4 regions of the Aeromonas sp. EU05-FHT14A05 genome follow, and region 3 is predicted to be linked to each of the others. Evidence: riboswitches for the same ligand, from Rfam matches in the RefSeq annotation. Region 3 holds a riboswitch; each other region holds the start of a gene.
The links. Region 3 has a riboswitch for cyclic di-GMP ahead of AC3WR3_RS15590 (glycosyl hydrolase family 18 protein). Riboswitches for the same ligand answer to the same signal wherever they lie in the genome.
Positions count from the first base shown of each region.

Region 1: another riboswitch for cyclic di-GMP. It lies ahead of AC3WR3_RS07210 (glycosyl hydrolase family 18 protein); the one in region 3 lies ahead of AC3WR3_RS15590 (glycosyl hydrolase family 18 protein).
Region 2: another riboswitch for cyclic di-GMP. It lies ahead of lafK (lateral flagellar response regulator transcription factor LafK); the one in region 3 lies ahead of AC3WR3_RS15590 (glycosyl hydrolase family 18 protein).
Region 4: another riboswitch for cyclic di-GMP. It lies ahead of gbpA (N-acetylglucosamine-binding protein GbpA); the one in region 3 lies ahead of AC3WR3_RS15590 (glycosyl hydrolase family 18 protein).

Region 1 covers NZ_JBYTDH010000004.1:6,291-10,499, forward strand. Annotated here, with positions in the region: gene AC3WR3_RS07205 (ExeM/NucH family extracellular endonuclease) at 1-1,776, opposite strand, end outside; cyclic di-GMP riboswitch class I at 2,072-2,155, shown strand; gene AC3WR3_RS07210 (glycosyl hydrolase family 18 protein) at 2,269-4,209, shown strand, end outside.
Region 2 covers NZ_JBYTDH010000010.1:137,764-141,972, reverse strand. Annotated here, with positions in the region: gene lfhA (lateral flagellar biosynthesis protein LfhA) at 1-1,864, shown strand, start outside; cyclic di-GMP riboswitch class I at 2,059-2,146, shown strand; gene lafK (lateral flagellar response regulator transcription factor LafK) at 2,399-3,661, shown strand; gene lfiE (lateral flagellar hook-basal body complex protein LfiE) at 3,673-3,999, shown strand; gene fliFL (lateral flagellar M-ring protein FliFL) at 4,018-4,209, shown strand, end outside.
Region 3 covers NZ_JBYTDH010000011.1:59,096-63,304, reverse strand. Annotated here, with positions in the region: gene AC3WR3_RS15595 (hybrid sensor histidine kinase/response regulator) at 1-1,566, shown strand, start outside; cyclic di-GMP riboswitch class I at 1,769-1,855, shown strand; gene AC3WR3_RS15590 (glycosyl hydrolase family 18 protein) at 1,967-4,209, shown strand, end outside.
Region 4 covers NZ_JBYTDH010000019.1:60,477-64,685, reverse strand. Annotated here, with positions in the region: gene cbl (HTH-type transcriptional regulator Cbl) at 1-301, shown strand, start outside; gene AC3WR3_RS19735 (cytochrome b) at 392-922, opposite strand; gene gbpA (N-acetylglucosamine-binding protein GbpA) at 1,023-2,447, opposite strand; cyclic di-GMP riboswitch class I at 2,513-2,598, opposite strand; gene AC3WR3_RS19725 (methyl-accepting chemotaxis protein) at 2,861-4,209, opposite strand, start outside.

The DNA of each region.
Region 1 (4,209 bases), on a different contig from region 3:
CATCTGCTCATAGGGCTGCTCGCCGATAAAGGTGTGGGAGGCGGAGCGGATCTGACGCTCCCCCGCGACCGGCGCATAGTCGGTCAGCACCCGGATGGGATCCTCCTTGGCGTAGGAGTTGAAGTCCCCCACCAGCAGCACCTGGCCCGGCATCTTGCTCACCGCCTCCCCCAGTACCCTGGAGGCGCTCACCCGAAACTCGGTGCACTTGCCCTGCAGATCCGCAGGCTCCGTCTTGCCATCCCCGTTCTCGTAGCAGCCCGATCCCTTGGATTTCAGGTGGTTGACCACCAGGGTCAGGGGGGCGTCGCTGCCCGCCACGGTGAAGCGCTGCACCAGGGAGTCCCGCTGACCGGCGCTCCTGGCGACGCCGCCCGTGGTGTAGCGCTGCTCAGGCAGTCGGATAACCTCGGCATCCCCGCTCGGGGTGAGCAGGGCGGGGCGATAGATCATGGCCACCATGATGGCGTCGCCGCCGAAGAAGCGCTCCTCGGTGAGCAGGGCCTTGGGCAGGGTGACGAAGGCGTAGTGCTTGCTCGCCTCTTTCTGGCGGGCGTTGAGGCTCTGCACCAGATCGTGGAGGGCGGCGTGCTCGTCGAAGCCGTTGTTCTCCATCTCCATCAGGCCGAGCAGATCGGCGTCCATCTCGGCGATGGCGTTGACTATCTTGGCGCGTTGCAACTGGAACTCCTCCAGGCTCTTGGCGCCGCGGTTGCAGCCCTTGGCGCTGTCCGCATCCGCCTGATCCGCGCAGAGCACGTTGAGGGCGCCCCCCACGCTGGAGTGGCTGGTGAAGTAGTTGAGCACGTTGAAGCTGCCGATCCGCAGGTCGCTGCCATGAGCCCGGGCCGGTGCGCCCTGGCGGTCGTTCTCGTCGGTGCGCAGCAGATCCCCCGCCGTGATGCGCTGATCCTTGGGCACGATCAGCCGGTATTCGTCATAGCTGTAGCCCACCATGGCCTCCAGGTTGAGCGGGGCATCGCCGATGCGCAGATAGCCCTGCTCCGGCTCCCAGGCTGGCAGCCAGGGGAGCTTGCCGTTGGCGGCCTTGAAGTCCGACTCGAGGAAGACGCGGTTGCCTGCGTTGGCCTCGGCCAGCGCCACGGCCTCTGGGCTGCCCGCCACATGGAGCTGGGTCGGCTTCATCAGCGGGGCGCCGTGGGCGAGCACCAGGTTGTTGCGCTTGGCGGCGTAGTCGTAGCTGAAGTTGCGGCTTATCTTGAGCGCGCTGTCCTCGTCGAGGCGCACCCGCATCCCCTCGTGGCGCTCCAGGGCCCGGGCCAGGGTCTCCCCTTCCAGCACCCGCAGCGCCGTGGCGGCCGGTGCCTCGCCCTGGGCCAACACCGCCAGGCGCGGGGCGCTGCCGTCAACCAGTGGCTTGAGCTGGGTGTGGCCGTAGAACTCCTCGACCCTGGCCTCCAGGCAGACTAGGGCGCCCGGCTGGATGCCCGGGTACTTGCTGGCGAACTGCTTGTCATTGAGGTTGACGAAGATGCCGTCCGACGTCTCGGGGTTGCCGTCCCCCTGCAGATCCTGCAGGTAGAAGCCTCTGTTCAGGCTCTCGCCGAGGGCGGAGACCAGGGCCTTGACCTTGACAGTCCCGGGGCTTTCAAACAGATCGCCCGGGACGAGCGGGCTCTTGTCGCCGCTGCCCTGGATGGCGGGGATGGGGGTGAGGGCGCTGTCGGCCGGGCAACTGAAGCCGGCGGCATGGAGAGACGGGGACGCGAGGGCGAGCCCCACGGCCAGGGACAGCAGGGTAGGTCTTCCTTTCATGGGTATTCCTTTTTTTATTTTTGCCAGTGTTTCCATAGCCTTGGCGCTTTGGCCAAGGGCGCGCATTGTCACATTTCTGGCAGCTCTGACCAGTGAGGCAACGCACATTATGGGGAGACAAAAGAGGCTGAGCCCGTTTTTTTGACGTGGCTAACAGATTGATATTAATGACTTAATAGTTAGTTGGCCGATTGAGGGGAAGTGTGAGCCGGCCGGCATTCACATATTTTCCTTAGAGAATAAAGATTGAGCGGTTGCCACTTGCTTCCTATACTCGAGCCGTTCCTCACGGAACCCAGGCAAAGGGCAAACCGGCAGTGATGCCGGGACGCAAAGCCTCCGATCTGCCCCAAGCGGGCCAGACAGCGGGGTTACCCAGGGTGACTTGAGGGTTTGTGGCCCGTCCATGGCCTGTTGTCGCTCCCTTGTTCCCTGTTGCGATTGCGCTTTTCCCGGTCTTAAAAGCCAAGACAAAACAAGGATGATAACAATATGCAACAGATCTTGAGGCCCAGCAGGCTCGCCATGCTGGTCGCCCTTGCGGCCGTCCCTGCCTGGGCGCAGGCCGCCTACCCCGCCTATCAGGCCGGCACCGCCTACAAGGCTGGCGACATCGTCAGCAACGCAGGCGCCCTCTATGAATGCAAGGAATTCCCTTACTCCGGCTGGTGCGGCGCGTCGCCCTACCACTACGAACCCGGTGTCGGCGCCGTCTGGGCCGATGCCTGGAAACTCTTTGGCGGCGAGGTGCCGCCGCCGGCCCTGGTGGTCGCCATCGGCTCCCCCGCCGTGGGCAGCAGCGTCAGCGAAGGGGCCAGCCTGGCCCTGGCGGTGACCCTGAGCGGCCCGGTCACGGCGCTCGCCCGGGTGGAATACCTGATCGACGGCACCCTGGTCGCCACGGCCACGGCCTCCCCCTGGAGTGCCAGCTGGTCTGCCGCCGGCGTGGGCAATCACACCCTCAAGGCCCGGGCGCTGGATAAAGACGGCAAGGTGCTGAGCGAGGCGGATTCGAGCTTCCTGGTCGCCGCCGTGGTGGCGCCCGAGGCCCCCAGGGTGAGTATCGCCAGCCCCGCCGCCGGGGCCAGGGTGACCCTGGGCCGCGCCCTCACCGTGAGCGGCAATGTCACCGACGCCAATGACGACGTCGCCAAGGTCGAGCTCTTCGTGAATGGCCAGAAGGTGGGCGAGGACAGCAGCGCCCCCTGGCAACTGAGCTGGACGCCCCAGAACAAGGGGCTGACCGGCCTCAAGCTGGTGGCGACCGACAAGGCAAATCTCTCTGGCGAGTCGGCCCAGGTGGATGTCCAGGTGGAAGAGGCGGCCCTGCCCCCCACCGGCGGCAACCTCTCCTGCGACGTGCGCCAGATCTACCGCGCCGACGGCAGCGAGTGCATGGGGGATGACCATGGCCGCCGCGTCATCGGTTACTTCACCTCCTGGCGCACCGGCAAGAACGGCCTGCCAGCCTACCTGGTGGGCGACATCCCCTGGGACAAGATCACCCACATCAACTACGCCTTCGCGGCGGTGGACGAGCAGAGCCACACCATCAAGGTGGATGACGCCGCCACCAAGCTGACCTGGAACGGGGTGCCGGGCGCCGAGATGGATCCCGAGTTCGCCTATCAGGGCCACTTCAACCTGCTGTCCAAGTACAAGAAGCAGTACCCGGACGTGAAGACCCTCATCTCCGTGGGGGGCTGGGCCGATACTCGCGGCTTCTACGCCGCCACCACCAAGGGTGACTGCTCGGTCAACACCGCCGGCATCAACGCCTTCGCCGACTCGGCGGTGGGCTTCATCCGCCAGTACGGCTTCGATGGGGTGGACATCGACTACGAGTACCCCACCTCCATGAAGGATGCGGGCAACCCCAACGACTTCCCGCTCTCCAACCAGTGTCGCGGCAAGCTGTTTGCGAACTATGAAGTGCTGATGAAGACCCTGCGCAACAAGCTCGACAGCGCCGGGACCGAGGACGGTCGCAAGTACATGCTGACCATCGCCTCACCGGCCTCGGCCTACCTGCTGCGTGGCATGGAAAACTTCCAGGTCACTCAGTACCTCGACTACGTCAACCTGATGACCTATGACTTCCACGGCGCCTGGAACCACTTCGTCGGCCACAACGCCGCCCTGTTCGACAACAAGGCGGATCCCGAGCTGTCCCAGTGGGGTGTCTACACCCAGGCCCAGTTTGGCGGCATCGGCTACCTCAACTCCGCCTGGGCGGCCCACTACTTCCGCGGCGCCCTGGCGGCGGGCAAGATCAACATAGGGGTGCCTTACTACACCCGTGGCTGGCAGGGGGTCACCGGTGGCACCCACGGCCTGGGGGGCAAGGCGGCGCTGCCGAGCCAGAGCGATTGCCAGCCGGGCACAGGTGGCAGCACCATCCCCTGCGGCAATGGGGCGGTGGGCATCGACAAC
Region 2 (4,209 bases), on a different contig from region 3:
CCTGATGCGGTTGTCCCTCAACGTCGCCTCCACCCGGGTGGTGCTGCTCCATGGTCATGAGGGCAACGAGGCTGCTGGCAAGGTCATCCAGGCCTTCGGGGAAGTGGTGATCGGTGGCAACTATGTGGTGGGTCTGGTGGTGTTCGTGATCCTGATGATCATCAACTTCGTGGTGATCACCAAGGGGGGGGAGCGGATCTCCGAAGTCTCCGCCCGCTTCACCCTGGATGCCATGCCGGGCAAGCAGATGGCCATAGATGCCGATCTCAACGCCGGGACCCTGGATCAGCACCAGGCCCGTGCAAGGCGGGAAGAGATCGCCAGGGAAGCGGACTTCTACGGCGCCATGGATGGGGCCTCCAAGTTTGTCCGTGGCGATGCCATCGCCGGCCTGCTGGTGCTGATCATCAACCTGGTGGGCGGGCTCGCCATAGGTATCTTCCAGCACTCGCTGCCGGTTTCCGATGCCTTCCGCATCTATGCCCTGCTTACCATAGGTGATGGTCTGGTCGCCCAGATCCCCTCACTGCTGATGTCCACCGCGGCGGCCATCATAGTCACTCGCGTGAGTGACGAAGGAGAGATGTCGGATCAGGTCGGCCAGCAGATCCTGGCTTCCCCCCGGGTCATCTATACGGCGGCGACCATCATGCTGATCCTGGGCCTGGTGCCCGGCATGCCCATGCTGGCTTTCCTCAGCTTTGCCGCCGTGCTGGCCTGGACCGGCTGGAGCGTCAGCCAGCGCCGGGCAAAGGACCCTGCCCTGGATGCGGCCGAAGAGTTGACGAGGCAGATGGTGCAGCCGGAGCCGCAGGGGCTGGACTGGCAGGATCTGCCGCCGGTGGATGCAGTCGCCATCGAACTGGGCTATCGGCTGGTGCCGCTGGCCGAGGCAAACAAGGGGGCCGAGCTGCTCGCCCGGGTGCGCGGTATTCGCAAGACGCTCTCCGAGCAGTATGGCTTCCTGCTGCCCGAGATCCGGGTACGGGACAACCTGCAACTGCAACCGGACCAGTATCGCATCAAGCTGTCTGGCATCGCCCTGGCCACGGGGAATGTGGATTGCCAGCGGCTGATGGCCATCAGCAGCGGGGAGACCTATGGGGCCCTGGACGGCGAGCTGACCCAGGATCCGGCCTATGGCATGAACGCGGTCTGGATCTCGCCGGACAACAAGGCCAAGGCGCTCAACCTGGGTTACTCCGTGGTGGACTCCGCCACCGTCATCGCTACCCATGCCAGCAAGCTGCTCAGGGAGCAGCTCGATGGGCTCTTCGGTCATGACGAGGTGGGCAAGCTGGGCCAGTATCTGGCCACCCAGTCGCCCCGCCTGGCGGAAGAGCTCAATCTGGCCCTGACCCAGATGCAGCAACTGCGGGTCTTCCGTCAGTTGCTCAAGGAGCAGATCAGCCTCACCGATATCCGCACCATAGCCACCACCTTGCTGGATGCGAGCGAGCTGACCAAGGACCCTGTGCTGCTGGCCTCGGACGTGCGCTGCGCCCTAAAGCGCCAGATCGTCAGGCAGGCGATCGGATCCCGCGACATACTGGCGGCCTTCACCCTGGATGATCGGCTGGAGCAGACTCTGCTGACGGCAATGAACCAGTCCCAGCAGCAGGGAAAAATCCAGCTGGACAGCTTCCCGGTCGACCCGCAATTGCTGGCACAGTTGCAGCAGAACATGCCGCTGGTGAAGGAGCAGTTGCAGCAGCAGGGGTATGCGCCCGTGCTGGTGGTCATGCCCCAGCTCAGGCCGTTGATCGCCCGTTATGCCCGATCCTTTTCAAAGGGTCTCAAAGTACTCTCTTATAACGAGATCCCGGAAGATTTGCGGGTCGAGGTAATTGGCACCCTGGGCTGAAGTGGAATTGCCACGCCCATATGCCGGCAGGAAGAGACTATTCCGCACATCTGCTTGAATTGTCATATAAAGCCGTTATGATGTGACGGCTTTTGACGCGACACAGACTGACAGTGAAAAAATAAAATAGAAACAGTCAGATGTGTCACATGGCTTAAGGACAACCAAGCCATGCCATCCTAATACGGGTCGTCGCATGATAAAGGCAAACTGAACTGAAAAGTCAGGACGCAAAGCCTCCGGTCTAACGGCATTGATGCTAATGATAGCGGGGTTACCAAGGTCATGATTCCAGCCTTGTTTTCATACCGATATAGGGTAAGTGCTCAATAAGAGGTGCTACCCCGTCCTGGTGCGTTTTTATTTTTTGAGCGTCAGTTCTGTTGATTGATTCATGTGCAATCACAGGTTCGGGTTAATATGTTTTCTGATTTATCTATCAAGGAAAATTCAATACCTGTCGGTATTGAATCTCATGCACATTTATTATTAGTTTCCTCTTCGTTATCAAATGGAGACGATATTGAGGGAATATTGTTGAAGGCAGGCTATCGCGTTTCTTGCCTGAATTCTGTCCCGCTGGCCAAGCAATTTCTCTCTCACCATTCAGCGGATCTCGTGCTGCTCGACATGGCGGTCATGACCGAGGCCGGACCCTCAATGGTGCAGGAGCTGGCGGGTACCGACTGCGTCATCCTGGTCAATGAGCACCAGGCCTATCTGGCGGCGGAGGCCATGCGGGCCGGCGCCATCGACTACATCATCAAGCCTTTCAGCCAGCACCAGATCCTCGATGTGGTGAGGGGAGCCCTGCGCCTGCGTCAGGCCATTCCCAACCTGATCGCCACCTCGCCCCTGAGCCTGCAGGTCTTGCAGCTTGCCAGGCGGGCTGCCAAGACCTCGGCCACCATCCTCATCGGCGGCGAGTCGGGGACGGGCAAGGAGCGGCTGGCCCGCTACATCCACGAGATGTCCAGTCGGGCGGGCAAGCCCTTCGTGGCCATCAACTGTGCTGCCATCCCCGAAGCCATGCTCGAATCCATCCTGTTCGGACACAGCAAGGGGGCCTTTACCGGCGCGACCGCCAGCCAGCAGGGCAAGTTCGAGCTGGCCCAGGGGGGTACCCTGCTGCTCGACGAGATCTCCGAACTGCCGCTCGCATTGCAGGCCAAGCTGCTGCGGGTGCTGCAGGAGAAAGAGGTCGAGCGGCTGGGCAGCCATCAGGTGATTGCGCTGGATGTGCGGATCATCGCCGCCAGCAACAGAGACTTGAGGGAGCTGGTGTTGCAGGGGGAGTTTCGCGAGGACCTCTTCTACCGGCTCGATGTGCTGCCCATGAGCTGGCCCGCCCTGCGGGAGCGGCCGGACGACATACTGCCGCTGGCGGAGTACTTCATCGAGCGCTACGCCGCCCAGCAGGGGTATCGCCTCAGCGAGAGCGCCTGCAAGCAGCTGCTCTCCTATGACTGGCCGGGCAATGTGCGCGAACTGGACAACGTGATCCAGCGGGCACTAATTATGGCTCGCGGATTGCATATTCAGGCGGTCGATTTGATGCTGCCCCATTATGCCGTCGAAGCCGACAACCTGTTACCGCAGACGCTTGCGGCCCCGGAGGGGCTCAGCGAGACCAAACGGCATGCCGAATTTCAATTCGTCCTGGAGACGTTGCGCCGTTTTCGTGGTCACCGGACTCGTACGGCCGAAGCCCTTGGGATGACGACCCGGGCACTTAGATACAAGCTGGCTGCCATGCGCGAGCAGGGCATCGATGTCGAGCAGCAGATTCAAAACTAAGGGATAACCGAGTGAAGATTGAGATCATGTCATCACAGGTGACGCTCCTGCAGCAGATGCAGGAAATGCAGCGCGTCGCCAGTCACACCCCTTCCATCGAGCCTAACGACGCCTCTGTTGTCTCGTTCAGCGACGCCATGCGTGACGTCGTCGGCCGGGTCAACGAACAGCAGAATGTCGCGTCCAGACTGATGACCGCCGTCGACGCGGGTCAGAGCGACGATCTGGTGGGGGCCATGGTGGCCAGCCAGAAGGCAGGTCTCAGTTTTTCCGCCCTGATGCAGGTGCGCAACAAACTGATGACAGGCTTCGATGACATCATGCGCATGCCGCTCTGAGGGTAGGTCATGACTGAATTGGTATCATCCTCGCCGGGGGCGTCGGGCTCCCTGATCGCCCGGGTACAGGAAGGGATGCGCAACTGGCGCACCCTGTCCCGGGACAACAAATCCATTCTGACCATAGCGCTGCTTGCCGCCATAGTGGCGGGCACCATAGTGGTGATCCTCTGGACCTCCAGCAAGAACTATGTGCCCCTCTACGGCAAG
Region 3 (4,209 bases):
GAGCACATGGGGCAGGGGATCTCTGTGGTGGACAGGGAGCTCAAGCTGGTGGCCTGGAACCGGCGCTACATAGAGCTGTTCCACTATCCGCACGGGCTCATCCAGGTGGGGCGATCCATCGAGGAGATCATCCGCTACAACGCCGGGCAGGGGCTCTGCGGCCCAGGGGACATAGAGGCCCAGGTGGCGCGCCGGGTCGCCTTCATGAAGCGGGGCAGCCCCCATGTCTCGGCGCGGGAGCGACCGGACGGCCGGGTGATAGAGATGCAGGGCAATCCCATGCCGGCGGGGGGCTTCGTGATGACCTTCACCGACATCACCCCCTTCCGGGCGGCGGAGCGGGTGCTGCGGGAAGCGAACGAGCACCTGGAGGCGAGGGTGGCCGAGCGTACCCACGAACTCTCCGAGCTCAACCGCCAGCTGCTGCTGGTGAACCAGCAGGTGGAGCGGGCGAACCACTCCAAGAGCCGCTTCCTGGCGGCGGTGAGCCATGATCTGACCCAGCCGCTGAACGCGGCCAAGCTGTTTACCTCCTCCCTGCTGGAGATGCTGCCGCAGGGAGGAGAGCAGGCGGCGGAGCAGGTCCGCATCGCCCGCCACATCGACGATGCCCTGGGGGCAACCGAGGATCTCATCACGGATCTGCTGGACATCTCGCGCCTCGAGGCGGGCAAGTTCAAGGCGAAGAAGCTCGATTTCGCCCTGAGCGACGTGCTGGGCAACCTCAAGGCGGAGTTCGGGGTGCTGGCCCAGGCGGGAGAGATCCAGTTCTCCGTGGTGGAGAGCCGCCTCGCGGTCTACAGCGACGTGCGCCTGCTGCGCCGGGTGTTGCAGAACTTCCTCACCAATGCGTTTCGTTACAACCCGGGCGGCCGGGTGCTGCTCGGCTGCCGCCGCCTGGGGGACAAGGTGCGCATCGAGGTGTGGGACAATGGCCCCGGCATTCCGCTGGACAAGCAGGAGGCGATCTTCGACGAGTTCTCCCGCCTCGATCATTCCCGCACCGCCAGGGAGCAGGGACTTGGCCTCGGGCTCGCCATCGCCCGCGGCATCTCCCAGGTGCTGGGACATCAGCTCTCCCTGCGCAGCTGGCCCGGGGCGGGGTCCGTGTTTTCCATCACCCTCAACCTCGCGACCCGGCCGGTGACGCCGAGCCAGCTGGCGGCCCCCGTGGTGCGGGACAGCCAGCTCGAAGGGATCCGGGTGCTCTGCATCGACAACGAGGAGGACATCCTCATCGCCATGGCCTCCCTGCTGGGACGCTGGGGCTGCGAGGTGCGCTGCGCCCAGAGCCTGGAGCAGGCAGAGGAGATCATAGGGGCCGGTTTCCTTCCCCGGCTGGTGCTCTCCGACTACCACCTGGATGACGGCAAGACCGGGCTGCAGGCGCTGCACATGATCCGGCTGGCCCATGGCAACGACATCGGCGGCATCATCATCAGCGCGGATCGCAAGAGCGAGCTGCAGACCCAGATCCGCGAGCACGGCTTTGGCTACGTCAGCAAGCCGGTCAAACCCCTCAAGCTGCGGGCGCTGATGAACAGCCTGCTGCTGCCAATACAGTGACAGCCTTCACACAATCAAGCATTGATCGGCAAGTTAGGGAACTGTCATCAGGTGCCAGCATCACCGATGTTGGCGCCAGCTTGCCGGCATGTTCGCGAACAATCTGGAAAATGAGTCCTATTCGCTGTCATTTTTACTAGGTAGCGCCTCCTCCGACTCCCTCCTATAGTCATTCGGCGATTATTTTTGTCGCAAATCAAGTTGTGCAAAAAGGCAAACCGGACGAAAGTCCGGGACGCAAAGCCTCCGGTCTAAGGGTCAAAGCACCTAGGATAGCGGGGTCACCACAGGTTGTATCGTCCATGGGCCAAGCCATGGTGGCGATGATGTCTGCGTTACCTGGCAGGTTGCGTTGCCTTTTTCGTTGTTAATTCCAATAACGAAATAAGGAAGTTCAAATATGTTAAGTCCAAAACTTTCCCTGCTGGCGCTCCTGGTCGGGGGATTCTGTGCTACCTCCGCCTTCGCCGCTGCCCCGGGCAAACCCACCATAGGCTCGGGCCCCACCAAGTTCGCCATCGTCGAAGTCAATCAATCCGCCTCGGCCTACAACCAGCTGGTGACAGTCCACAAGGATGGCGCCCCGGTCAGCGTGACCTGGAACCTCTGGTCCGGTGACGTCGGTCAGACCGCCAAGGTGCTGCTCGATGGCCAGGAGGTGTGGTCAGGCCCCGCTTCCGCCGCGGGCACCGCCAACTTCAAGGTGACCAAGGGGGGCCGCTACCAGATGCAGGTGGCCCTGTGCAACGCCGACGGCTGCACCCTCTCCGACAAGAAGGAGCTGATGGTCGCCGATACCGACGGCAGCCACCTGGCGCCGCTCAATGCGCCGCTCAAGGAGAACAACAAGCCCTACGCCAACAAGTCCGGCAAGGTGGTGGGGGCCTACTACGTGGAGTGGGGTGTCTACGGCCGCAAGTTCACCGTGGACAAGATCCCGGCCCAGAACCTGACTCACATCCTCTACGGCTTCACCCCCATCTGCGGCGGCAACGGCATCAACGACAGCCTCAAGGAGATCTCAGGCAGCTTCGAGGCGCTGCAGCGCTCCTGTGCCGGTCGTGAGGACTTCAAGGTCTCCATCCACGATCCCTGGGCGGCGATCCAGATGTCCCAGGGTAACCTCAGCGCCTGGGATGAACCCTACAAGGGCAACTTCGGCAACCTGATGGCCCTCAAGCAGGCCCACCCTGACCTCAAGATCCTGCCGTCGGTCGGGGGCTGGACCCTCTCCGACCCCTTCTACTTCCTGGGTGACAAGACCAAGCGTGACACCTTCGTCGCCTCGGTCAAAGAGTTCCTGCAGACCTGGAAATTCTTCGACGGGGTGGACATCGACTGGGAGTTCCCGGGTGGCCAGGGTGCCAACCCCAGCCTGGGCGGTCCGAACGATGGTGCCACCTATGTGGTGCTGATGCAGGAGCTGCGCGCCATGCTCGACGAGCTGGAAGCAGAGACCGGTCGCCAGTATGAGCTCACCTCGGCCATCAGCGCAGGCGGTGACAAGATTGCCAAGGTCGATTATCAGGCGGCCCAGCAGTACATGGACCACATCTTCCTGATGAGCTACGACTTCAGCGGCGCCTTCGACCTGCAGAATCTGGCCCACCAGACCAACCTCTTTGCCTCCAGCTGGGATCCGGCCACCAAGTACACCACCGACAAGGGCGTCAAGGCGCTGCTGGGTCAGGGGGTGACACCGGGCAAGATAGTGGTGGGGGCGGCCATGTATGGCCGTGGCTGGACCGGGGTGAAGAACTACCAGGCCGGCAATCCCTTCACCGGCACCGCGACCGGGCCGGTCAGCGGCACCTGGGAAAACGGCGTGGTGGATTATCGCGACATCGTCAACAACCGCATGGGCGCAGGCTGGGAGCTGGGCTATGACGAGTCGGCCGAGGCCCCCTATGTGTTCAAGGCCAGCAGCGGCGATCTCATCAGCTTCGACAACGACCGCTCGGTCAAGGCCAAGGGGCAGTACGTGCTGGCGAACCAGCTCGGCGGCCTGTTCGCCTGGGAGATAGACGCGGACAACGGCGACATCCTCAACGCCATGCACGAGGGGCTGGGCCACGGCGAGGGTACGCTGCCGCCGGTCAACAAGCCGCCGGTGGCCAATGCCGGCAGCGATCTGAGCGTCACAGGCCCGGCCGAGGTGACCCTCAACGGCAGCGCCTCCCACGATCCGGAAAGCGGTGCGCTGACCTACAGCTGGAAGCAGGTCTCCGGGCCCCAGGCCAGCCTGCTGGACGCCACCCTGGCCAAGGCCCGGGTGGTGCTGGACGCTGCCACTACCGACATCAATCTGGTGTTCGAGCTGACCGTGACCGACGATCACAACCTCAGTGCCAAGGATCAGGTGGTGGTGACCAACAAGGCGCCGCAGCCGAACCTGCCCCCCGTGGTCAGCGTACCGGCCAGTGCCACCGTCGAGTCCGGCAAGCAGGTGACCATCAAGGCCACGGCGTCCGATCCTAACGGTGATGCCCTGAGCTACCAGTGGAGCCTGCCAGCGGGGCTCACTGCCACCGGTCAGGACAGCGCGACCCTGGTGGTCACGGGCCCGAACGTCACCAGCGACACTCTCTATGACCTGAGTCTGGTGGTGACCGATGGGGCGCTGGATGCCAGTGCCGGCACCCG
Region 4 (4,209 bases), on a different contig from region 3:
ACATCCGCAGATCCTGCTGACCGCCCAGGACTCCGACGTCATCAAGACCTATGTCGAGCTGGAGATGGGGGTGGGCATACTGGCGGACATGGCGTTCGATCCCCAGCGGGACAAGGGGCTGGTGCAGCTCGACGGTAGCCGGCTGTTTGCGCCGCACACCGCCTGGATCGGCCTCAAGCAGGGGCAGTTCCAGCACAACTTCACCTGGCAGTTCATCCAGCTCTGCAACCCCGAGCTGGCGCTGGCGGAGATCCAGGCCAGGGCCATGAGCAACGAGCCCCTGCTCGATTACCAGATCTGAATGGGGCGCATGGTCTGAGAAAGCAGGGAGCCCTTGGCTCCCTGCTTGCTTAATCGAGGCTTCAGCCAGGCCCAGAGCCTCGTTCATTGGTTAGCGCTCGCTCTGGGGACCCAGCATGCGATACAGGGTGCGATCCCCCTTGATCCTGTGATGGTAGAGGGCGGCGGCCACGTGCAGCAGGACCAGCGCAGCCAGCGCCAGGCAGCCGAGGCGATGGACGCCAAAGAAGAAGGCGTTGATCTCCGGTGAGCCGATCGGGTTGGCGACCGGGTAGAGCCAGAACAGGGAGTAGCCCTGCTCCAGCATCAGGAAGCCGCTCAGCAGCACCACAAACATCAGGCCGTAGAGCAGGGCGTGCGCCAGCCTGGCGGCGGGATGGTGAGGCTGGGTCTGATCTTCGGGCAGGGGCGCGCGCCAGTGCCGCCAGCCCCAGCGCAGCAGGAAGAGCGGGGTGATCAGGGTCGCCATCGACATGTTCAGCACCGACAGAAACTGAAACAGCCTGGGGTGGCTGTCGATCACCAGGTGCATCAGGTAGCCCGCCAGGGTGGCGTAGAGGATGACGGCGGCCATCAGCCAGTGCAGCAGGCGGCTCAGGGGGTCATAGTAGTGTTTCGTCATGGGATTTTTCCGACTGGGGCCCAGGGTGCAGAGAGGCACAGGGAGCCCGGATGACAGGCACAAAAAAGAGGCCGCTCGGGCCTCTTCTGCTTGCGGGGGATCAGTTCACCAGGGTCCAGGCATCCTGCCAGTTGGTGCCCACGCCGGGCTCATACTGGGTCGCCGTGCTGGTCCAGATAGTGCACCAGCCGCTGTAGGGGTAGGGCTTGCACTGGTAGATCTTGCCATCTTTCGGCTGCAGCACCTTGGTGCCTGCTGCATAGGATTTGAGTCCCTCCGGGAAGCTGTACTGGTAGTCACCGCCGCTGGCGGGATCCTTGAACATCAGGTCCAGGGTCTGCTGCAGGGGGGCACCGCCCGCCTTCGGCTTGCCCTCGATCACCAGCTGGTGGTGGCCGGCGCTCAGACCGCCGACCGCCATGGTGAAGCTCTGGCTGCTGTCCTTGATGTCGGCGCCGGTCTGGCCCTTGGCGGCGCCGCCATGGTCATACAGGGTGTTGGTGACCGCGAGATCCCCCTCGGCCGTGACGGTGAAGTTGAGGGTGACCTTGCCGTTGTCGAGCAGGTATTCGCTCTCCAGCCCGCTCACGCTGATGCTGTTGCCCACCGGGGGTTGCTGCTGCTCGAGCTGGACCTCGACCCGCTGCAGGTTGCTGCCCGCCTTCAGGTAGACCGGGTTCTGGCCGTAGACCGGGTTGAACTGACCATCTGTGCCCTGCTGGCCTGCGCGGATCTGGCTCTGCTCGGCGTTGATCCTGGCGGCCAGATCGTGGGCCCAGTTGTTCTTCTGACCCTGCTCGGCGGAGCCTATGGTCAGCACTGTCTGCAGATCGGTGCGCTCGCCGTTGGCGTCGAATACCCGGGTCTTGGCCTTGTCGCCGACCACCAGATCGGTGGAGGGGTAGATGGTCCCGCCCTGGCTCCAGGTCAGCGGCGGCTGGGTGCCGCCATCGAACTGGGCGTCGATGAGGTTGTAGAAGCTGTTGGCGGTATCGCCCACCTCCCAGACCCCGAGGATGACCTGGTAGCCGGTGCGCGCCGGCAGGGTGCACTGATGGGTGACCTGCTTGGGCGGTTGCACCATGCCCCCGTCGATGACGCAGAACGGATTGAGATCGAAGGAGTCCCTGGTCAGGGGCTGGCTCGGGTTCCACTCCTGCTTGGTGAGGTAGTAGCGCCAGTTGCGGGTCACGTGGTTGGCGGTGAAGGTCCAGCCGATGGCGAAGGGCCCGGCCTGCACCTGGCGTTTGGTCCAGCGATCGCTGGTCTGGACATCGAGTTCACCGAATTGCGGATGCCCGGCCGAGGCGATCTGGCCGTCGGCGGGGCCGCCATCGGGGAAGCCGGACGGCGCCTCCAGGCTCTGGGGCTCCCATTGAATGGCGCCACACTGGCTGTTGCCGCCGGTCTTGCACAGATAGTTGCGCCCTTCCGGCTGGCTGATGTAACCGTGGGCGAGCACGCCGCCGCTGGCCAGCAGCGCCAGCGCCGCGGCCACATGATTGAGTTGAATTTTTGCTGCCATACATTCCTCTGTTCGGTGATGTGGGCAGTCAAGTTGGCAGGGGAATTCCCCGTGACACACCTGGGTGTGGCAACCCCGCTATCCTGGACGACATGTCTTTAGACCGGAGGCTTTGCGTCCTGGCCTTTCAACCAGTTTGCCAAATGACTACATAAAGGGTCAGGGTGCCGCCCTTGAGGACGGCGCCACCATGATGGCTTCTTTTGATTAAATTATTAAGTGTAAATCTTTACAGCTTGACCTCATCGGAGTAGAGCAAACACTTAACACTCTGTTTTTAAAATTATATTTAATTCATCAAGTTGGGTTTTGTTTCGCCAGCTCAGTAAAAAGATGCAAAATCGCGACATTTTTCATCAATGAAAAAATCCCCTGCCGGCGAGGCCGGCAGGGGATGGGACTGTGTCAGACGGTCAGTGGTGCGGGTACTGGTCTGGGCGGCGGGTGGACGAGGGGCGCGGGGCCTGACCGGGCGCCAGATCCCGGGGGAGGCCATTGCCGAGCCTGAACACCGCCAGCCGCTCGTCCAGGCTGCGCGACAGTCCGGCCAGCAGCTCGCTCTCCTGGGCCAGCTGGGAGGCGGCCTGGGACATCTCGAGCGCCGAGTCGTTGATGCCGTTGACGTTGCGGTTCATGTCTTCCGCCACCATGCTCTGCTGCTCCGCCGCCGTAGCTATCTGGGTCGCCATGTCGCTCACGTGCTGGATGTGGTTGACGATGAGGGAGAGATCCTGCCCCGCCTTCTCGGACTGGCCGACGCTGCTCTCCGCCAGCTTGCGGCTGGCATCCATGGCGCTGGCGGCGGTCACCGCCCGCTGCTGCAACTGGGTGATGGTGCTCTGGATCTCCTCGGTGGAGTGGCGGGTGCGGCTGGCCAGCTGGCGCACCTCGTCGGCCACCACGGCGAAGCCGCGACCCTGCTCGCCGGCCCGGGCCGCCTCTATGGCGGCGTTGAGGGCCAGCAGATTGGTCTGATCCGAGATGGCGCTGATGACGGCGGTCACCTCCCCTATCTGCATCACCCCCTCCTTGAGTCGATTGACCTGATGGGTAGCCTGCTCCACCTCGGTGGCGAGCGCCTGGATGCCGTGCACGCTGGCGTGGACGTCTTCGTTGCCGAGCCCGGCCTCGCTGGTGGCGTCCCGGGTGTCGCGGGCGGTGTTCTCGGCGTGGCCCGCCACATCCGAGATGGTGGCGCTCATCTCGTTCATGGCGGTGGCGAGCTGGGCCAGCTGATCCCGCTGGCTGTTGACCGCCTGGTTGGTCTGCTCGGCGGAGGCGGCGATGCGCAGGGCGGCATCCGCCACGTTGCGGGCCCCCTGGCTGGCTTCCAGCAGGGCGCGGCGAATGGCGTCCAGCCCCTGATTGGTGCTGGTGGCGACGGCCCCCAGCTCATCCTTGCCATGCACCGGGATGCTCACCACCAGATCCCCGGCCGCCACCTGGGCCATGGCCCCCTTGATCTCGGCGAGCGGCCTGACGATGGAGCGGCTGATGGCCACTCCAAGCCACCCCATCAGCAGGATCACCAGCAGGGTGGCCCCTCCCATCAGCTCATACTGGGACCAGATGGTGGCCTCTATGTCCTGCAGCAGCACGCCCGAGCCCAGGATCCAGCCCCAGGGCTGGTAGCCGGCCACCAGGGACATCTTCTGGGCCGCCTCGCCGGAGGGGGAGAGCCACTGGTACTCCAGGCGGCCCTGATGGCCGCCCTTGCCGAGATCCACCATGCGCTGCCAGTGGGATTCGGCGGGTGTCCCGC